2 linked regions of the Paracoccus pantotrophus genome follow. The protein of the gene in region 1 interacts with the protein of each later gene in a pairwise test. Links are inferred from orthologs where the notes say so. Each region holds a gene or a part of one and is shown on either strand. Other genes may lie near its edges. The genes, in order: rlmN and ftsZ.

Evidence for each region.
Region 2: the proteins of rlmN (region 1) and ftsZ interact in binary tests that used the Escherichia coli proteins (3 or more experiments, as listed by UniProt). The link is inferred for Paracoccus pantotrophus from one-to-one orthologs.

The regions. Positions count from the first base shown.
Region 1 is NZ_CP044426.1:258,524-269,188, reverse strand. What follows is about bases 5,123-8,025. They hold rlmN (23S rRNA (adenine(2503)-C(2))-methyltransferase RlmN), read left to right. Parts: upstream 5,123-5,927; coding sequence 5,928-7,124; downstream 7,125-8,025. Other genes in these bases: gpmI (2,3-bisphosphoglycerate-independent phosphoglycerate mutase), read left to right, coding at 7,336-8,025; ESD82_RS11735 (invasion associated locus B family protein), read left to right, coding at 5,291-5,818; ESD82_RS11740 (asparaginase), read right to left, coding at 5,123-5,139. Outside these bases: ESD82_RS11765 (primosomal protein N'), read right to left, coding at 1-469; fsa (fructose-6-phosphate aldolase), read left to right, coding at 759-1,412; ESD82_RS11755 (DUF484 family protein), read left to right, coding at 1,412-2,122; ESD82_RS11750 (tyrosine recombinase XerC), read left to right, coding at 2,119-3,057; ESD82_RS11745 (TSUP family transporter), read left to right, coding at 3,213-3,971; more of ESD82_RS11740, read right to left, coding at 4,153-5,122; more of gpmI, read left to right, coding at 8,026-8,859; ESD82_RS11720 (murein hydrolase activator EnvC family protein), read left to right, coding at 8,856-10,091; ESD82_RS11715 (S41 family peptidase), read left to right, coding at 10,088-10,665.
Region 2 is NZ_CP044423.1:1,389,366-1,400,099, reverse strand. What follows is about bases 5,132-8,103. They hold ftsZ (cell division protein FtsZ), read left to right. Parts: upstream 5,132-5,798; coding sequence 5,799-7,409; downstream 7,410-8,103. Other genes in these bases: lpxC (UDP-3-O-acyl-N-acetylglucosamine deacetylase), read left to right, coding at 7,645-8,103; ftsA (cell division protein FtsA), read left to right, coding at 5,132-5,578. Also shown: ESD82_RS06755 (DUF2484 family protein), read left to right, coding at 1-178; ESD82_RS06750 (hypothetical protein), read left to right, coding at 191-562; ESD82_RS06745 (cell wall hydrolase), read left to right, coding at 613-1,107; murB (UDP-N-acetylmuramate dehydrogenase), read left to right, coding at 1,223-2,143; ESD82_RS06735 (D-alanine--D-alanine ligase), read left to right, coding at 2,276-3,199; ESD82_RS06730 (cell division protein FtsQ/DivIB), read left to right, coding at 3,187-4,221; more of ftsA, read left to right, coding at 4,244-5,131; more of lpxC, read left to right, coding at 8,104-8,583; ESD82_RS06710 (outer membrane protein assembly factor BamD), read left to right, coding at 8,712-9,554; DNA repair protein RecN, read left to right, coding at 9,562-10,734. UniProt on the Escherichia coli protein: Essential cell division protein that forms a contractile ring structure (Z ring) at the future cell division site. The regulation of the ring assembly controls the timing and the location of cell division.

The sequences.
Region 1 (10,665 bases):
CCAACTGCGCCAGCTCGCCCGGCGCGAAGCCGGCGCCGCCGTGATCCTCGATCACCCGCAGCACGGCGGCGCGGGCATCGGTCATGCGCGCGGGCTCCGGCCCGGCGCGATGGATGATGCGCCGGGCCGAGGGCGGCTGGTCCAGGTCCGGCGCCCGCGTCGCCATGCGCAAAAGCGAGGGCAGCGGCGTCAGCGTGTATTCGCCCATGCGGGCCAGGAATTCGATCATCCCCGGCGCCAGCGGCGGCGCGTCGATCAGCCGCGCTACCGGCCGCAGCTTGGCCGCGTCGAAATCGCCGATCCCCGGCCCCCAGACCGCGCCCATCACCCGGCGCGGGCCCAGCGGCACCACGACCAGCTGGCCCAGCCGCACGCCGCCCTCGGGCGCGAGATAGTCGAGGATGCCGACCACCTCCTGCGTCAGCACCGCGATGCGCGCGCCATGGGGATAGAAGAGCGGCGGGGACATCTCAGGCCGGCAGCGCCGCCCAGCCGATCAGCAGCAGCAGCGGCCAGTTTCCGACCAGGAACGGACCGGCGGCCAGGGCCGGCAACAGGGCGACGAGATCGGGCTGAAGGGCTTCCAAGTGCATTCCTCCTGCGGCAGCGGCGGATAAGCGTGATCCAAAAGGTCCGCCACTAGTGGCATGTCGGCGCCCTGCCCCGCAAGCCGGGCCCGCAAGCCGCGCAGGCCGGACTTCACGCGCCGGCTGTTATGCGCTAAACCCACGGCAAAACCGCAAGAAGGGCTCCCTCCCATGAAATTCTTTGTCGATACCGCCGACGTCGCCGCGATCCGCGAATTGAACGACCTTGGCATGGTGGACGGCGTCACCACCAACCCGTCGCTGATCCTGAAATCGGGCCGCGACATCCTGGAAGTCACCAAGGAGATCTGCGACATCGTCGAGGGCCCGGTCAGCGCCGAGGTCGTCGCCCTGAAGGCCGAGGACATGATCCGCGAGGGCGAGCACCTGGTGAAGATCGCCCCGAACATCACCGTCAAGGTGCCGCTGACCTGGGACGGGCTGAAAGCCTGCAAGGCGCTGTCCTCGCAGGGCCACAAGGTGAACGTGACGCTGTGCTTCTCGGCCGCGCAGGCGATCCTGGCCGCCAAGGCCGGCGCCACCTTCATCAGCCCCTTCATCGGCCGGCTCGACGACATCAACTTCGACGGCATGGAACTGATCGCCCAGATCCGCGAGATCTATGACAATTACGACTTCCAGACCCAGATCCTGGCCGCCTCGATCCGCTCGGTGAACCACATCACCGACGCCGCCCGCATCGGCGCCGACGTCATCACCGCCCCGCCCGCGGTCATCAAGGCGATGGCGAATCACGTGCTGACCGACAAGGGGCTGGAGCAGTTCACCGCCGACTGGGCCAAGACCGGGCAGAAGATCGTCTGATGACCGAGCAGACCGCGGCCGAACTGACCGAGGAGATCCGCGCCCGGCTGCTGGCACAGCCCGAGCTGATCCTCGCGGATCGCGACCTGATGCGCGCGCTAATCGGCGCGCGCGAGGCCGAGGTGGGCGAGAACGTCATCGACATCCGCGGCCGCGCCATGCAGGCGCTGGAATCGCGGCTCGACCGGCTCGAGGCGGCGCATGAATCGGTGATCTCGGCCGCCTATGACAACCAGTCGGGGATGAACACCATCCACCGCGCCGTGCTGTCGCTGCTGGAACCGACGGATTTCGAGGAGTTCCTGGAAAACCTCGACATCGCCGTGGCGCCGATCCTGCGGGTGGAAACCCTGCGGCTGGTGATGGAATCGGGCGGCGAGATCCCGGCGCCCGAGGCCAGCGGCCCGCTGGTGATCGCGCCCTCCGGCACGGTGGCCCGGCTGATCTCGGGCGGGCGGCGGATGCCGCGCGGCGACGACATCGTGCTGCGCCGCGTGGCGCGCGAGACCTTGCCCTTCCATGGCGAGGCCCGCGCGCCGATCCGCTCCGAGGCGCTGCTGCCCATCGATCTCGGCCCCGGCCGCTTCCCGGCGCTCTTGCTGATGGGCTCGGCCGATCTGGGGCGCTTCAACCCGGCCCAGGGCACGGATCTTCTGCGCTTCTTCGGCCAGGCATTCCGGCTGGTGCTGATCTCCTGGCTCAGGACATGACCGGCGGGGCCAAGCCCCTGGCGCTGGCCCCGGCCATGGCCGAGAACCTCGCGCGCTGGCTCGACAGCGAGCGCGCGACCCGCGACCGTTCCGACCACACCATCCGCGCCTATCAGGCCGACCTTCTGGCCTTCCTGGCCTTCCTCGGCGGCTATCACGGCACGCCCGCCCTGCCGGCGACGCTGGCCGGGCTGACGCAATCCGACATGCGGGCCTTTGCCGCCGCCGAGCGCGGCCGCGGGCTTTCGCCCCGCTCGCTGGCGCGCAGGCTTTCGGCGACGCGCAGCTTCATCCGCTGGATGTCGGACCGCCACGGCTTCGACGCCTCCAGGGCGCTGGCCTCGCGCAGCCCGAAATTCACCCGCTCGCTGCCGCGGCCGCTGGCGCCGGACCAGGCGCAGGCGGTGCTGGACATCGCCGCCAGCGCCCATCCCGAGGCCTGGATCGCCGCCCGCGACGCGGCGGTGCTGACGCTGCTCTGGGGCTGCGGGCTGCGCATCTCCGAGGCGCTGGGGCTCGACGGCGCCGACTGGCCGCTGCGCGAGGTGCTGACACTCCGCGGCAAGGGCGGCAAGGAACGCCAGGTGCCGGTCCTGCCCATCGCGCGCAAGGCCATCGCCGATTACCTGCGCCTGTGCCCTTATCCGCTGGAGGCCAAGGCGCCGCTGTTTCGCGGCGCCCGCGGCGGCCGGCTCAGCCCCACGCTGGTCGCGTCCGCGATGCGCCAGGCGCGCCAGGTGCTGGGCCTGCCGCCGACGGCAACGCCGCATGCGCTGCGCCACTCCTTCGCCACGCATCTGCTGGCGGCGGGGGGCGACCTGCGCACGATCCAGGAGCTGCTGGGCCATGCCAGCCTGTCCACGACCCAGGTCTATACCGGCGTGGACGACGCCCACCTGATGGCGGTCTATCGCGCCGCCCATCCCCGCGCCTGAGCGGTTTCGCCCTTTCCCAAATACCCAACCGGCCGGGCGACCGGCAGAGGCCGCGCCCGGCCTTTCGCCAGAACTTCTTCGTTCCGCAAATACCCATGCGACCCCGCCGCCCGCGCCGGCTTTACATTTCCCGCGCGGCATCCCAAAGGGGCGGCATGTTCGAACTCTCCCTCGATCTCGTGCTGCTCCTGGCCGGCGCCGCATTCGCCGCCGGCTTCGTCGATGCCATCGCCGGCGGGGGCGGGCTGATCACCGTCCCCGCCCTGATGCTGGCCGGCCTGCCGCCGGCACAGGCGCTGGCCACGAACAAGGTCCAGGGCGTCTTCGGCGCAGGGACGGCGGCGATCTCCTATGCCCGCAGCGGGCTCGTGGACCTGCGCGGGCAGAGCGGCGCGGCGGCGGTCGCCTTCGCGGCCGGGCTTTGCGGCGCGCTGCTGGTCAGCTGGATCCCGGCGCAGGCGCTGCGCTACGGCCTGCCGCTGCTGCTGATCGGCATCGCCGCCTTCTTCGCGTTGAAGCCGGGGCTGAACGATACCGACCGCATGCGCCGCATCGCCCCGGCCGCCTTCACCGCCTCGGTCGTGCCCCTCGTCGCCTTCTATGACGGGCTGGTCGGGCCGGGCACGGGATCCTTTTTCATGCTGGGCTTCGTCATGCTGGCCGGCTACGGCATCCTCAAGGCGACGGCGTATACGAAACTGCTGAACTTCGCTTCGAACCTGGGCGGGCTGGTCGCCTTTGCGGCGGTAGGCAAGCCGCTCTGGCTGGTCGGCACCGTCATGGCGCTGGCGCAGATTGCCGGCGCCCTGCTCGGCGCGAGGCTGGCGATACGGATCGGTGCGCGGGTCATCAAGCCCTTGCTGGTCGCAACCTCGACCGCGCTGGCGCTGCGGCTGATCTGGCAGATTCTCTGAAGGTTGGGGGCTTTGCGCCCCCACGCCCGCCGGGCAAGCCCGACGGGCTTCCCCCGCAGGATATTTGCCCAAGGAAGAAGCGGCCGGGGCCTGGGGTTCTTTCTTGTCCAAATATCCTGGGGGAGCGCGGAACGCGCGGGGGCAAAGCCCCCGATCTGATCGGGAAGGCTGCGCGCCCGGATCAGCTCGGGAACCCCTCGGCCCGGCGCAATTCGCCCGTCGCCAGGCCGCGCCAGTTGCGCATGGGCCCGGTCAGGTATTTCTGCACCACCGGATGGGCTTCCTCCAGCAGGCCCAGATGCACCATCAGCGCGGTAATCGCGGCCTCGGCGCCGCGGGTGCCGCCATCCGCGATCTTCAGCGCGATGCCCAGCCCGCGTTCGGGGACGATGCCGACGAAAACCGCCTCGGCCCCGGTCTTGACCGCGGCGCGGCCCTGCATGGCCCGCATCAACTCGGTGCAGGCCCGGCCTTCGCCGGCGACCAGCTCCGGATGGGCCAGCATCGCCTCGACCAGGCGCCGCTGCGCCCAGCCCCGCGCGCCGGCGCCCGGCCGGGCGAAACCGGCCATGGCATGGGCCAGCCCCTCGACCGTGCAGGCGAAATTCGGTGCTGAGCAGCCGTCGATGCCCCAGCCGGTCGCGGTCTCGCCCGTCACCTCCTCGAAGGCGCGGCGCACGGCGCGCTGCACGGGATGGTCGATCTCGACATATTCCGGGCCGGCATTCATGTGCCGTTTCAGCGTCAGGAAACCGGCATGCTTGCCCGAGCAGTTGTTGTGGACCTGGCAGGGGCTTTCGTCCGAGCAGATCAGCCGCTTGCGCTCGGCCGGATCGCCTGGCAGATGCGCGCCGCAGCGCAGGTCGCCGTCGTCGAGCCCCAGGCCGGACAGCCAGGCCGCGACCCGCTCGGTATGAATGCGCCCGCCGCTATGGCTGGCGCAGGCCAGGGCCAGATGCTCGCTTCCCAGCCCCGCCGCATCGGCCGCCCCGCTTTCGACCAGCGGCAGCGCCTGGATCATCTTGCAGGACGAGCGCGGATAGATCACCGCACCCGGATTGCCCCAGGCTTCGACGATGCCATTCGCGTCCGATATCACCACATGGCCCAGATGGGTGCTTTCGCGCATGCCGCCCCGCCACAATTCGATGAGTCTGGCTGCGGTCATGGTTGCTTTTCCTCTGACAATCGCGCGATTTTCCGCGAACGGGGGTTTTTCACGGCTTCCTTTTCGCATTATCTTGCCGCCAGATGGTTGAAAACACCACCGTCATCGGCAACAAGCCGGAACAAACCGGACCATGGCAGGAGGCCAGAGCATGTTGAAATTCGCGCCGCGCGCCGCAGCGGCAGCCGCCGCAATTGCGATCGCCGCGTCTTCGCCGGTCCTGGCCCAGGACTCGACGAATGTGATCGGGACCGAGGGCGACTGGACCGTCTTCTCGGCGACCAGCCCCAAGGAATGCTGGGCAGTGTCGGCCCCGAAATCCACCCAGAACCTGGACACGAACGGCAAGCCCAAGGAAGTGACGCGTGGCGACATCCGGCTTTACGTCGCCTATCGGCCCGGCCAGTCGGGCGAGGTCTCGTTCTCGGGCGGCTATCCCTTCGCCCCCGATTCGGCGGTCGAGGTGAATGTCGGCGGCAATGTCTTCAAGCTGTTCACCGAGGGCGAAAGCGCCTGGACCGGCTCTCCGGCCGATGATGCCAAGCTGGTCTCGGCGCTGCGGGCGGGCTCGACTGCGGTGGTGACCGGGCGCTCGGCGCGGGGCACCGTGACCAAGGACACCTTCAGCCTGTCGGGCATCACCGCCGCGACGAACAAGGCCCAGGCCGCCTGCAAATAATCCGCAACTGCCGGAACCGCAGCGGACAGGGGCGCGAGCCCCTGTTTTCTTTTGGGCCGCCTTGTTCTATATAGGCCCATTGCCCCCTTGCCGCCCGGACAAGCCAGCCATGAACGCCCCGTCGCCCGTCACGCCCTCTGCCCCGATCACCCAGGATCTGCTGACCATCCCGCGCAAGCTGCCCGAGACGGCGCGCCGCAACCTGGTCGGCCTGACCCGCGAGCAGCTGCACGAGGCGCTGGTCGAGGCCGGCACGCCGGAACGGCAGGCCAGGATGCGCGTCGGCCAGATCTGGCAATGGATCTATCACTGGGGCGTGCGTGATTTCGCGCAGATGACCAACCTGGCCAAGGATTACCGCGCGCTCCTGGCCGAGAAGTTCGAGATCGCCCTGCCCGAGATCGTCACGCGCCAGATCAGCGCCGACGGCACCCGCAAGTACCTGCTGCGCATCAATGGCGGCCATGAGGTTGAGACCGTCTATATCCCCGAGGAAAACCGCGGCACGCTTTGCATCTCTAGCCAGGTGGGCTGCACGCTGACCTGTTCCTTCTGCCACACCGGCACGCAGAAGCTGGTGCGCAACCTGACCGCGGGCGAGATCGTCGGCCAGGTGCTGGTGGCCCGCGACGACCTGGACGAATGGCCGAAGCCCGGCGCGCCCAAGGACGAGACGCGGCTGGTCTCGAACGTGGTGCTGATGGGCATGGGCGAGCCGCTCTACAATTTCGACAATGTCCGCGACGCGATGAAGGTGGTGATGGATGGCGAAGGCATCAGCCTGTCGCGCCGCCGCGTCACGCTGTCGACCAGCGGCATCGTCCCGGAAATCGCCAGGACCGCCGAGGAGATCGGCTGCCTGCTGGCGGTCAGCTTCCATGCCACCACCGACGAGACCCGCGACAGGCTGGTGCCGGTGAACAAGAAGTGGAACATCGAAACGCTGCTGAATGCGCTGCGCGACTATCCGCGGCTGTCGAACTCGGAACGCATCACCTTCGAATACGTGATGCTGGACGGGGTGAACGACAGCGACGAGGATGCGCGCCGGCTGGTCCGGCTGATCCGCGGCATCCCGGCCAAGGTGAACCTGATCCCCTTCAACGAATGGCCCGGCTCGCCCTATCGCCGTTCCAGCTGGGAGCGGATCGAGGCCTTCGCCGACATCGTCCACAAGGCCGGCTATGCCTCGCCCATCCGCACGCCCAGGGGCGAGGACATCATGGCCGCCTGCGGCCAGCTGAAATCCGCGACCGAGCGCGGCCGCAAATCCGCCGCCCAGATCGCGGCCGAGGCCCGCGCCTAACGGCATCATGCCTTGCGCCTGCGGCCCGGCCGCATGGGTATTTGAAGAACGAAGAAGTCCTGGCCCGACTCCGGGCTTCTTCGTTCCATAAATACCCCTGCAACAGTACCGAAGGGGCGGGGCGCTTCACGAATCCGGCAAGATCCGCGGCGACCTTGCCCCGCGCGCCCCGCAGTCGTAGAAGCGTCGCGACCCGCGAAAGAGGTGCCGCATGACCCGTCCGAAACCCGTCGTCCTTTGCATCCTCGATGGCTGGGGCATTTCCTCGCGACCCGAGCAGAGCGCACCCGACCAGGCCAGGACGCCGCATTTCGACCGGCTGATGCGCGGCTGTCCGCATGGGACGCTGGTGACCTTCGGCCCCGATGTCGGCCTGCCCAGGGGACAGATGGGCAATTCCGAGGTCGGGCACACCAATATCGGCGCCGGCCGCGTCGTGGCCATGGACCTGGGCCAGATCGACCTGGCGATCGAGGACGGCAGCTTCTACGAGAATGCCGCGCTGGGTGAGTTCATCCGCAAGCTCAAGGCCAGCGGCGGCACCGCGCATCTGATGGGCGTCGTTTCGGACGGCGGCGTGCATGGCCATGTCCAGCATGTCATCGCCGCCGCCCGCGCCGTGGCCGACAAGGGCGTGCCGGTGGTGGTCCATGCCATCACCGATGGCCGCGACGTGCCGCCGGCATCGGCCGCGGGCTTCGTCACCGAGCTTCAGCGCGCCCTGCCCGAGGCCGCCCGCATCGGCACCGTCATCGGCCGTTATTACGCCATGGACCGCGACAACCGCTGGGAACGCGTCGCCCGGGCCTATGCCGCCATGGTCCGCGCCGAGGGATTGCCCGCCCCCGATGCCGCGCAGGCCGTGGCCGAGGCCTATGCCCGCGACGAAACCGACGAGTTCATCCAGCCCACGGTGATCGACGGCTATGCGGGCGCCGGGGACGGCGACGGCTTCTTCTGCCTCAATTTCCGCGCCGACCGGGCGCGCGAGATCCTGGCCGCCATCGGCCAGCCGGACTTCGCCGCCTTCGACACCGGCCGGCGGCCGCAATGGGCGGCGCTGCTGGGCATGGTCGACTATTCGGCCAGCCATGACGAATACATGCAGGCCGCCTATCCCAAGCGGCAGGTGGTGAACACGCTGGGCGCCTGGGTCGCGGCCAAGGGCCTGCGCCAGTTCCGCCTGGCCGAGACCGAGAAATATCCGCATGTCACCTTCTTCCTGAACGGCGGCAAGGAAACCCCCGAGCCGGGCGAGGACCGCTTCATGCCGGCCAGCCCCAAGGTCGCGACCTATGACCTGGCGCCCGAAATGGCCGCGCCCGAGGTCAGCGCCAAGCTCGTCGAGGCCATCGAGGCAGGCTACGATCTGATCGTGGTGAACTATGCCAATCCCGACATGGTCGGGCATACCGGCAGCCTGCCCGCCGCCATCCGCGCCTGCGAAGCGGTGGACAAGGGGCTGGGCATGATGCTGGCAGCCCTGGAAAAATCCGGCGGTGCCGCGGTGGTCATTGCCGATCACGGCAATTGCGAGACCACCATCGACCCCGAGACCGGCGGGCCGCATACCGCCCATACCACCAACCCGGTGCCGGTGATCGTCTTCGGCGGGCCCGAGGGCGCGACGCTGCGCAACGGCCGGCTGGCCGACGTGGCGCCGACGGTGCTGGACCTGATGGGCCTGGACCTGCCGCCCGAGATGACCGGCACCTCGCTGATCGAGCGGGCATGAAACCCAGGCTGCTGCTGCCCATTCTGCTGGCCTTCGGGCTCGGCTCGATAGCCCCGGCCCAGCCGGCGACGCCCGCGCAGGGCGATTCGCAACTGGACCTGGCCGCGCAGGAGGCGGCCGAGGCGGCCGACCTGCTGCGCGCCGCCGTGGGCCAGCTGGACGAGGCGCTGACCGAGGACGATCAGGTCGCCTCGCTGACCCGGATGATCCGCGCCTATGAGCAGGGCATGGCCGCGCTGCGCGAGGGTTTGCGCCGTGCCGGCATCCGCGAGCAGGAGATCCGCGCCGAGTTCGACGCCCGGCGCGAGCGGCTGGGCCGGGCGCTGGGGGTGATGACCTCGATGCAGAAATCGCCCGAGACCGTGCTGCTTCTGCATCCCTCGGGGCCGCAATCCTCGGCCCGCGCCGGGATGATCCTGTCCTCGGTCGCGCCGGGGCTGGAAGCCGAGGCCCGCGAGATGCAGCAGAAGCTGGAGGAGATCCGCGCCGTGCGCACGATCCAGCTGAACGCCGCGAACACGCTGGCGCAGGGGCTCGGGCAGGTGCAGGAGGCGCGGCGGCTGCTGGCCTCGGCGGTGACGGACCGCTCCAGCCTGCCGGTGCGCTTCGGCGAGGATCCCAGGGAACTGACCGCGCTGGTGGAATCGGCCGATACGCTGGACGCGCTTGCATCGGGCATCGCCGGGATGGAGCAGGACGTGGGCGCCCCCATGGCCGATTTCGAGGGCGCGCAGGGCAGCCTGCCCTTGCCGGTCCTGGGCCGGGTGCTGCACCGCTATGACGAGCCCGACGCCGCGGGGGTGCGCCGGCCCGGCATGGTCATCGCCACCGCACCCGCCGCGCTGGTCACGCTGCCCTGGCCTGCGACGATCCGCTATCGCGGTCCGCTGCTTGATTACGGCAATGTGATGATCGTTGAGCCCGCGCGCGGGTATCTGATGATATTCGCCGGTCTGGCGCAGGTCTTCGGCGAGACGGGCGACGTGCTGGCGGCGGGCGAGCCGGTGGGGCTGATGGGCGGGCAGGAACCGCCCGCGCAGGAGTTCGGCGCCGAATTCGTCGCCAATGCCGCCGCCGGAGGCGGTGCTGGACAGACCGAGACACTGTATGTTGAACTTCGCAAGGGCAAGGAAACACTAGACCCGGCAGAGTGGTTCGTGATGAATCCCATTGTCGGAGAGGCCGCGGACGGGACAGGCCGCAACGCAACCGGGCAGGACGGAACTGAATGAAACATTATCTTCTGGCAGGGGCGATCGGCACGCTTGCGGGCATCACCGTCGCCACCCAATTCGCCGGCCCGCTGGTCGCGCAGGAATCGGGCAGGAACGCCTCGGTCTATGAGCAGCTGGACCTGTTCGGCAACGTGTTCGAGCGGGTGCGCGCCGACTATGTCGAGCAGGTGGACGACAAGAAGCTGATCGAGGCGGCGATCAACGGCATGCTGACCTCGCTCGACCCGCACAGCTCGTTCCTGTCGGCCAAGGATTACGACGACATGCAGACCCAGACCCGCGGCAGCTTCGGCGGGCTGGGGATCGAGGTCGGGCAGGAGGACGGGCTGGTCAAGGTGATCTCGCCCATCGACGACACGCCGGCGGCCGAGGCCGGGGTCAGGGCCGGCGACTACATCACCCATGTGAACGGCGAATCGCTGATGGGCATGAACCTGGACGAAGCGGTCGAGAAGATGCGCGGCCCCGTCGGGTCCGAGATCAAGATCACCATCCTGCGCGAGGGCGAGAAGGAGCCCTTCGACCTGACCATCACCCGCGACACGATCAAGCTGACCGTGGTCAAGACCCG
Region 2 (10,734 bases), on another replicon or contig:
CCATTCGGCGCTTTGGGCGCTGGTGCTGTGCGGCGTGCCGGTGCTGGGCTGGATGACCTATCTCTGCGGGCCCGGCTTCGGCGTGCTGTTCCTGGCGCTGGGGCTGTCGCTGCTGGTCTGGCCGCCCTTCGATCCGCGCCGTCGCCGGCGCGCGCTGACGCAGCGCGGCCTGCGCTAGGAACCGCCGGCGATGATCGCGGCATGGCTGATCGTCCTCGTCACGGTGGCGCTGGCCGCCGCCATCGGCATCCGGCGCGCCGCTGCCCGCTCGTTCCGGGTGCTGGGGGCCGAACTGGCCCTGCTGCTCGGCGCGGCCTGGCTTTGCTATCTGATCGGCGATGGCAAGACCGGCGGCGGCTATCTGGCCGGCATCATCGGCGCGCTGCTGTCACTCTTGCTGCTGATCGCGGCGGGAGGTCTGGTCGCGGGCGCGCTGCTGCGCTGGATTTACGACCGCTTGCGGCCGACGGCAGGCATGCGCGCACCGTTCGCGCGGCCCTGGGACATCGTCGGGCTTGGCTGCTTCGCCGCGCTGGCGGTAATCCTCAGCGCGCTGGAATAGCCGGAGACGGGACGAGAAAGGGGGGCGGGATGACGGTGACGGAAACCAGGATGCGGGTCCGGGCGCGGGCGGGTCTGGGCGCGATGCTGGCGCTTGCCCTGGCCGGGCTTGCCGGCTGCGGCCGCGGCGGCATGAGCGAGCTGGAATGCATGGAGCGGGTGATCTATTTCGAAGCGAACCGTTCGAGCCGCGACGGCATGATCGCCGTCGGCAACGTGGTCATGAACCGCGTCCGGGCGCAGGGCTATCCCAACACGGTCTGCGGCGTGGTCGGGCAAAAGGGCCAGTTCGCGCCGGGCGTCCTGACCCGGCGAATGGATTCGAAATCCCTGCCGGCGGTGCGCGAGGCCGCGATCGCGGTCCTGCGCGGCGAAAGGCAGCCGGGGATCGGCAATGCCATGTTCTTCCACCAGAAGGATCATCGCTTCTCCTATGACAACATGCATTACGTCCTGGTTGCAGGGGGCAATGCCTTTTACGAAAAGCGCAAGAGCCATCTTGTGACCCAGCCCGTGCCTCCGGCCCCGGTGGACGGGCTGCGCTAGAGGCGCGGCGCGTCTCGGCGGGCCGCAGCCGGAACCCTGGCGAACCGCGCCGGAAAGCGGTTGTGCCATGCGGGCCGGATTGACGGCGCGCGCAAGGCTGATTAACCACCGCGCCATGACCCAGACGCCTCCCACGCCCCGCGGCGCCCTGACCCCGAACCGAGCCCTTGCCGATCTGACCTGGCTGCGGGTCGGCGGGCCGGCCGACTGGCTGTTCCAGCCAGCGGACGAAGCGGATCTGGCGGATTTCCTGCGCGGCCTTGACCCGGCGCTGCCGGTCTTTGCCATGGGCGTCGGCTCGAACCTGATCGTGCGCGACGGCGGCATCCGCGGCGTGGTGATCCGGCTGGGACGCGGCTTCAATGGCATCTCCTGCGAGGGCGGCATCGTCACCGCGGGCGCGGCGGCGCTGGACGCCCATGTCGCGCGCCGCGCCGCCGAGGCGGGGCTGGACCTGACCTTTCTGCGCACCATCCCCGGCAGCATCGGCGGCGCGGTGCGGATGAACGCGGGCTGCTATGGCAGCTATGTCGCCGACCACCTGATCTCGGTCCGCGCCGTGGCCCGCGACGGCAGCCTGCACGAAATCGCGGCCGCAGACCTGCGTCTGGCCTATCGTCATTCCGAGATCCCCGAGGGCTGGGTCGTGACCGAGGCCCGCTTTCGCGCCGCGCCGGGCGATCCCGCGGGACTGGCCGCGCGGATGGAGGAACAGCTGGCGCGCCGCGATGCGAGCCAGCCCACGCGCGAACGCAGCGCCGGCTCGACCTTTCGCAACCCGGCCGGGTTTTCCTCGACCGGGCGGGCGGATGACAGCCACGAGCTGAAGGCCTGGTCGCTGATCGACGCTGCCGGCCTGCGCGGCCACCGCCTGGGCGGGGCGCAGATGTCGGAAAAGCACCCCAATTTCCTGCTGAACGCCGATGGCGCCACCGCCGCCGAGCTGGAGGCCCTGGGCGAATTGGTGCGCGCCCGCGTGCGCGAGGCCAGCGGGCACGAGCTGCAATGGGAAGTCATCCGCGTAGGCCAGCCCTAGGAACCGGCCGTAACCCGCCGTCATCGCCGGAAATATCGCGCAAGACGCGAAAAGGGACTTTTGTGATTCCGCCCAAGCGGCTATCCTGACCGCATAATTACCCGGACCAACCGGGGAACATGAGGCAGAACATTGGCGGGCAGGTCGAGCAGGTCGGCCCCGAAAGTCGCAGTCCTGATGGGCGGACCCTCGGCCGAGCGCGAGGTTTCGCTCTCGTCGGGGCGTGAATGCGCGGTTGCGCTGCGGCAGGCGGGCTATGAAGTCGTCGAATTGGATGCGGGCAGGGATCTGCCCGCGCGTCTGGCCGAACATGCGCCGGACGTGGTCTTCAACGCCCTGCATGGCCGTTGGGGCGAGGATGGCTGCGTGCAGGGCCTGCTGGAATGGCTGGGCTGGCGCTATACCCATTCCGGCGTGCTGGCCTCGGCGCTGGCCATGGACAAGTCCCGCGCCAAGGAGATCCTGCGCCTTGCCGGCCTGCCGGTGCTGGACAGCCTGATCGCCGATGCCGCCGAGGTGCGCGCCCGTCACGTCATGGCGCCGCCCTATGTGGTCAAGCCGAACGACGAGGGCTCCTCGGTCGGGGTCTATATCGTGCACGAGGCCGCCAACGGCCCGCCGCAGCTTTCCGACCGGATGCCCGCGCGGGTCATGGTGGAGACCTATGCGCCGGGGCGCGAGCTGACCGTGGCCGTGCTGGGCGACCGCGCGCTTGGCGTGACCGAGATCGTGACTGAGGGCTGGTACGACTACGACGCCAAATACAAGCCCGGCGGCTCGCGCCATGTCATCCCCGCCGAGATCCCGCCGGAAATCGCCGCCGCCTGCCGCGACCAGGCCGTGCGGGCGCATCGGGCGCTGGGCTGCCGCGGGCTGACCCGCACCGATTTCCGCTGGGACGAAAGCCGCGGGCTGGGCGGGCTGATTATCCTCGAGGTGAACACCCAGCCCGGCATGACCCCCACCTCGCTTGCCCCCGAGCAGGCGGCCCATGCCGGCATGGACTTTCCCGCGCTTTGCCGCTGGATCGTCGAGGAGGCGCTATGCAGGGCCTGAACCCCTTTCACCGCGGCCAGGGGCCGGGCGGGCGGCCGGCGCCGGTGCGTCCCGCACCCGCGCGTCCCGCCCCGGTGGCGCCGCGCACGCCGCGCAAGGATCCCGCGCCCTCGCGCCTGGCCTACCGGCTGAACCGGATGATGCTGCGGCCGCTGGTGCGGCGGCTGGTGCATGTCGGCCTGCCCGCCTTTCTGGCGGCGCTGGTGGCGGGGATCTGGCTGTCGGACGACACGCGCCGCGCCAACCTGACCGGCGGCATCGACGCCATCGTGGACCGCATCCAGCACCGCGACGAATTCATGGTCAGGATGATGACCATCGAGGGCGCCTCGCCCGCGGTGGACAAGGGGCTGCGCGCCATGCTGCCGGTGGACCTGCCGGCCTCGAGCTTTGACATCGACCTGGAAAAGCTGCGCGAGCGGGTGCTGAAGCTGGATGCCGTCGAGGCGGTGGACCTGCGCATCAAGCCGGGGGGGGTGCTGTCGGCCGTCGTGACCGAACGGGTGCCGGCCCTGCTGTGGCGCCATGCCCGCGGCATCGAGCTGCTGGACAAGACCGGGCACCGCGTCGCCTCGGTCACGGGGCGCGAGGTGCGGGGCGACCTGCCCATCGTCGCCGGCGAGGGCGCCGACCGCGCCGCGGCCGAGGCGCTGGCGCTGATCGATGCCGCCGGGCCGATCCTGCCGCGGCTGCGCGGGTTGGAGCGCATGGGCGAGCGGCGCTGGGACGTGGTGCTGGACCGCGGCCAGCGTATCAAGCTGCCCGAGGACAAGGCGCTGCAGGCGCTGGAGCGCGCCATCGCGCTGGACCGCGCGCTGCACATGCTGGACCGCGACCTTTCGGTCGTCGACCTGCGGCAGGAGGCGCGGCCCGTGGTGCGGCTGGGGCTGGAGGCGCAGAACGCCATCCGCCGCGCCCGCGGCCAGCCGGAACTGGGCGCGGACGGATTGCCGCTGCCGCCCGACGCCGCGGCGGGGGCGACGGCGGGCAAGGCGGCAAAGACCGCGCGGAAAAGCGGCTGACAGCGCAAAGGAGGCAGGTGAGATGAAGGATCTGTATCAGGGCCAGCGGGCAATGCGGAACATGCGCCGCCAGGCCATGCAGCGCGGCGTCATCGCGGTTCTGGACATCGGAACCTCGAAGATCGCCTGCCTGGTGCTGCAATTCGACGGCCCGAGCCAGTTCCGCGAGACCGACGGCGTCGGCCCCATGGCCGGCCAGTCGAATTTCCGCGTCATCGGCACCGCCACCACCCGCGCGCGCGGGATGCGCTACGGCGAGATCGAGACCATGGCCGAGACCGAGCGCGCCATCCGCACCGTGATCCAGTCGGCGCAGAAGGTCGCGGGGGTGCGCGTCGATCACGTCATCGCCTGCATCTCGGGCGCGCGCCCGGCCAGCTATGGCCTGGCCGGCGAGATCGTGCTGCCCGCCGGCAAGGTCGGCGAGGGCGACGTGGCCCGCGTCCTGGCCGCCTGCGAGGTGCCCGATTTCGGCCGCGGGCGCGAGGTGCTGCACGCCCAGCCGGTGAACTTTGCGCTGGACGGCCGCTCGGGTCTGTCGGACCCGCGCGACCAGTCGGGCAGCCGGCTGGCCTGCGACATGCATGTGCTGACCATCGACGGCGATGCGGCCAGCAACCTGGTGCATTGCATCCGGCGCTGCGACATGGAACTGGCGGGCGTGGCCTCGGCCTCATACGCCTCGGGCCTTGCCGCGCTGGTCGAGGACGAACAGGAGCTGGGCGCCGCCTGCATCGACCTGGGCGGCGGCACCACCGGGGTTTCGGTCTTCATCAAGAAGCACATGATCTTTGCCGATGCCGTCCGCTTCGGCGGCGAGCTGATCACCCAGGACATCGCCAAGGGGCTGCGCGTCAGCCATGCCGTGGCCGAGCGGCTCAAGACCCTGCATGGCGGGCTGGAGGCCACCGGCCGCGACGACCGCGAGATGATCGAACTGGGCGGCGAGACCGGCGACTGGGACACCGACCGCCGCAGCGTCAGCCGCGCCGACCTGATCGGCATCATGCGCCCGCGGGTCGAGGAGATCCTGGAAAAGGTGGGCGAGATCCTGGACGCGGCCGGCTTCGACTGCATGCCCTCGCGCCAGATCGTGCTGACCGGCGGCGGCAGCCAGATTCCGGGGCTCGATGCGCTGGCCGCGCGCATGCTGGGGCAGAACGTGCGCATCGGCCGGCCGCTGCGCATCCAGGGCCTGCCGCATAACGCGACCGCGCCGGGCTTTTCCTCGGCCATCGGACTGGCGCTGCTGACGGCGCATCCGCAGGACGAATGGTGGGATTTCGACATGCCCGCCGAGCACTATCCGGCGCGCAGCCTGCGCCGGGCCTATCGCTGGTTCCGCAACAACTGGTAGGGGCGCGGAACCCGGATGCGGTGGTGTGGGCGGGCGCCTCCACCACATGCAGCAGAATGGGCAAGATGCCGCCGAAAACACCAGCGTCCACCGCGATATTTGGTGTGCGAACTGTGTTTTTCGGGTGACGCTCGGCGCGAATCTGGCTAGGCTGGCTGGTATACGGGGATTCGACCGGACTGCGCTTATGTCCGGCGCAACAGATGAAGGCAGGCGAGAGATGGAACGGCAGATTCACCTGATGCTGAATGATGACCAGGAACTGAAGCCGCGCATTACCGTCTTCGGCGTCGGTGGCGCGGGTGGCAATGCGGTCAACAACATGATCGACAAGCAGCTGGAGGGGGTCGAGTTCGTCGTGGCGAATACCGACGCCCAGGCGCTGCAATCCTCCAAGGCCGAAAGCCGCATCCAGATCGGCCCGAAAGTGACCGAGGGGCTGGGCGCTGGCGCCAAGCCCTCGATCGGTGCCAAGGCCGCCGAGGAGACGATCGAGGACATCGTCGATCACCTGATGGGCGCGCATATGTGCTTCATCACCGCCGGCATGGGCGGCGGCACCGGCACCGGCGCCGCCCCGATCATCGCCCAGGCCGCGCGCGAGATGGGCATCCTGACCGTCGGCGTCGTGACCAAGCCCTTCCAGTTCGAGGGCACCAAGCGAATGCGTCAGGCCGAGGAGGGCGTCGAGCAGCTCCAGAAGGTCGTGGACACGCTGATCATTATCCCCAACCAGAACCTGTTCCGGCTGGCCAACGAAAAGACCACCTTCACTGAAGCCTTCGCCATGGCCGACGACGTGCTCTACCAGGGCGTCAAGGGCGTGACCGACCTGATGGTGCGCCCGGGCCTGATCAACCTCGACTTCGCCGACGTGCGCGCCGTGATGGACGAGATGGGCAAGGCGATGATGGGCACCGGCGAGGCCTCGGGCGAGAACCGCGCCGTGCAGGCCGCCGAGAAGGCCATCGCCAACCCGCTGCTGGACGAGATCAGCCTGAACGGCGCCAAGGGCGTCTTGATCAACATCACCGGCGGCTATGACCTGACGCTGTTCGAGATGGACGAGGCGGCCGAGAAGATCCGCGAGAAGGTTGATCCCGACGCCAACATCATCGTCGGCTCGACGCTGGACCCGTCGATGGAAGGCTCGATCCGCGTCTCGGTGGTGGCCACCGGCATCGACGCCTCGGCGGCCGAGCTGCCCGTGCCGCGCCGCGGCATGAAGGAGCCGCTGACCCAGCACCCGCCCGTCGCGCAAAAGCCCGTCGAGGAAGAGCTGCCGGTTCCGCCGCGCCGCGCCGCGCCCCTGGTCGAGCCCGCCCCGGCGGCGCGCGTCCAGCCCTCGGCTCCGGCGGCACGCTATGACGAGGACGACATGCCGCGTCCGGCCTATCAGCCGGACCTGCGCCAGCCCGCCGCGCCCAGCGACGCGCTGAACGGCGATGCGGGCGGCTTCGTCGCGCCCACCCGCCCGCAGGCCCCGGCCGGCACGCCGTCGGATGCGGTGATGCAGCGCCTGGCCGCTGCCGTGCAGAAGGCGCCCGAGCGCCAGGCCGCGGCCCAGAATCGCGCCGCCCAGCAGCAGCCGGCCGAGCAGGGCCGCGCCCAGGGCCGCATGGGCGGGCTCAGCCGGATGCTGGAACGCATCTCGGGCCATGGCGAGCAGGCGGACAAGCCCGCGCCCTCGACCATCGCCGAACGCGTGAACGAGCGCGTCGCGGCCCGCAACCGCGGCGGTTTCGACGCCGGTTTCGACGATCTGGCCAGCCCCGACCGGGCCGGCGACAATGTCGAAATCCCGGCTTTCCTGCGCCGCCAGGCGAATTGAGCCGATCACAAATTTCCGGCGACGACTTCGTGAAGGACCGCTTCGGCGGTCCTTTTTTCATTTTTGATCATGGCGTTACCGATGCAGGTGGGGGGCGGGGCGCAAGCCGCGGCCGATTGTTTCACCCCGTTACAAAAGGTTATTTGAGCAATCGGCGGGGGATGCCTAACTGATCCTTGCGCCGCGGATTTCTTGCCGTGGCACGCTCAGTTCACAAGAATCGGCAGGCAAGACCATGCAGACCACCATCGCTCAGAAAGCCCAGTTCCGCGGCGTCGGACTGCATTCGGGTGCGGCCGTGCGGCTGACGATCCTGCCGGCGCCGGCGGATCACGGCATCGTCTTCGTGCGCACCGACCTGGGGGGCGCCCGGATCCCGGCGCGCTGGGACCATGTCACCCCCTCGCAGCTTTGCACCCTGCTGGACAACGGCCGCGGCGCCACCGTCTCGACGGTCGAGCATGTGATGGCCGCGCTGTCGGGCACCGGCATCAACAATGCCGTGGTCGAGGTGAACGGGCCGGAAGTGCCGATTCTCGACGGTTCCTCGGCGCCTTTCGTGCAGGGCATCCTGGAAGCCGGCCTGCGCCGGCAGGCGGCGCCGCTGCGCGCGATCCGCGTGCTGCGCGAGGTCGAGGTGCGGCAGGGCGAGGCTTTCGCCCGCCTCTCGCCCGCCGACCACCTGGAGATCCATTTCGACATCGACTTCGTCGACGCGGCGATCGGCCGCCAGGAAAAGCACCTCGACATGGCAAATGGCAGCTTCGTGCACGAGCTGATGGACAGCCGCACCTTCTGCCGCCAGGCCGATGTGGTGCAGATGCAGCGGAACGGGCTGGCGCTTGGCGGCACCTATCTGAACGCGGTGGTCGTGGATGGCGACCGGGTGCTGTCGCCGGGCGGGTTGCGCCACCGCGACGAGGCCGTGCGTCACAAGATGCTGGACGCGGTGGGCGACCTGGCGCTGGCCGGTGCGCCGCTCCTGGCGCGCTATACCGGCCACCGCGCCGGCCATGCCATGACCAACAAGCTGCTGCGCGCGCTTTTCGCCCAGCCGGAGGCCTGGGAATGGGTCACGCTGACCCCGGCGATGGAAAGCCGTCTGCCCGGCGCCGGGGTGATCGCCTCGGCCGCGCGCCTCGCCCCTCGCAACCGCCAGTTGGCCGTCGCCTGAAGGTGGCGGCCCTGCGCCGGTTTAGCCGTTTTGGCATTTTGCGCAGCCCGATTTTCTGTGCTAGGACGGCCGGGCCGCGCGGGCCTTCTGCCCATGCGGGAACGTGAATTTCTGACGGGCGGGATGGAATGACAGGCATCAGATCGGGTTCCTTGGTCGCGGCTGTGCTGTCGTTGGGCCTGCTGGCGGGCTGTTCGGGCGGTGCGGGGAAAAAGCCCGAATCATTCGAGAATTTCACCGCCGAACAGATCTACAAGCGCGGCGAATACGAGCTGGAGAATTCCCGCCGCCCCAAGGATGCGGTGCAGTATTTCTCCGAAGTCGAGCGGCTTTACCCCTATTCCGAATGGGCCAAGCGCGCGCTGATCATGCAGGCCTATGCCTATCACCGTGCCCGCGACTACGAAGAGGCGCGCGGCGCCGCGCAGCGCTTCATCGACACCTATCCGGGCGACGAGGACGCGGCCTATGCGAAATACCTGCTGGCGCTCAGCTATTACGACCAGATCGACGAGGTCGGCCGCGACCAGGGCCTGACCTTCCAGGCGCTCCAGGCGCTGCGCGAGGTGATCGAGCAATATCCCGACACCGAATATGCCCGCTCGGCCATCCTGAAATTCGACCTGGCCTTCGACCATCTTGCCGCCAAGGAGATGGAGATCGGCCGCTACTACCTCAAGCGTGGGCATTACACCGCGGCGATCAACCGTTTCCGCGTCGTGGTCGAGGAGTTCCAGACCACCACCCACACCCCCGAGGCGCTGATGCGCCTGGTCGAGGCCTATCTGGCGCTCGGCCTGAACGACGAGGCACAGACGGCGGGCGCGATCCTGGGCCACAACTTCCAGTCCTCACCCTTCTACCAGGATGCCTTTGCGCAGCTGCGCGGCCGCGGCCTGCAGGCCGAAGCGCGCGGCGACAGCTGGCTGACGCGGGTCTATCGCCAGGTCATCCAGGGCAAGTGGCTGTAGCCCGGCGATGCTGCGGCATCTCGACATCCGCGACATGTTGCTGATCGACCGGCTGGAACTGGAGTTCCGGCCGGGCCTCAACGTGCTGACCGGCGAGACGGGGGCGGGCAAATCGATCCTGCTCGACTGCCTGGGCTTCGTGCTGGGCTGGCGCGGCCGCGCCGATCTGGTGCGCGCCGGCGCAAGCCAGGGCGAGGTGACGGCGGTCTTCGACCTGCCGCCCGGCCACCCCGCCCGCACCCTGCTGGACGAGGCGGGCTTTCCGGTCTCGGACGAGCTGATCATCCGCCGGGTGAATGCCGGGGACGGGCGCAAGACCGGCTGGATCAACGACCGCCGCGCCTCGGGCGAGGTCTTGCGCACGCTTTCGGAACTGCTGGTCGAGCTGCATGGCCAGCATGACGACCGCGGCCTTCTGAACCCGCGCGGCCACCGGCTGCTGCTGGATGCTTTTGCCGGGGTGGACCTGGGGCCGGTCCGTGCTGCCTGGGCCGCCCGGCGCGAGGCGCGCGCGGCGCTGGAACGGGCCGAAGCGGCGCTGGCGGCGGCGAAGGGCGAAGAGGATTTCCTGCGCCATGCCGTGGCCGAACTCGACAAGCTCGATCCGCAGCCGGGCGAGGAGGCGGAGCTAGACACGCGCCGCCGCGCCATGCAGGGCGCCGAACGCATCCGCGAGGACGTGGCGCGGGCCTTGCAGGCCCTGGGGCCGCAAGGGGCCGAGGGCGCGATGCTGGATGCCGCGCGCTGGCTCGACGGTGCCGCCGAGCGGGCCGAGGGCCGGCTGGAGGCGTCCGCCGCCGCGCTGCAGCGGGCGCTGATCGAGCTGGGCGAGGCGGTCTCGGGCGTCGAGGCGGCGCTGGAGGCGATGGATTTCGACCCGCGCGAGCTGGAGACGACCGAGGAGCGGCTGTTCGCGTTGCGGGCGCTGGCGCGCAAGCACGATGTGCTGGCCGACGACCTGGCAGGGCTGGCCGATGCCTTGCGGGCCCGGCTGGGCCGGATCGACGCGGGCGAAGGCGACCTGGCGCGCCTGCGCGAGGCCGTGGCGGCGGCCGACGCCGCCTATGGCGCGGCCGCGGCGGCCCTGTCGGAGCAGCGCGCCGCGGCCGCCAAGCGGCTCGATGCCGCGATGGCGGCCGAACTCGCGCCGCTGAAGATGGAGCGGGCGGTCTTCGAGACC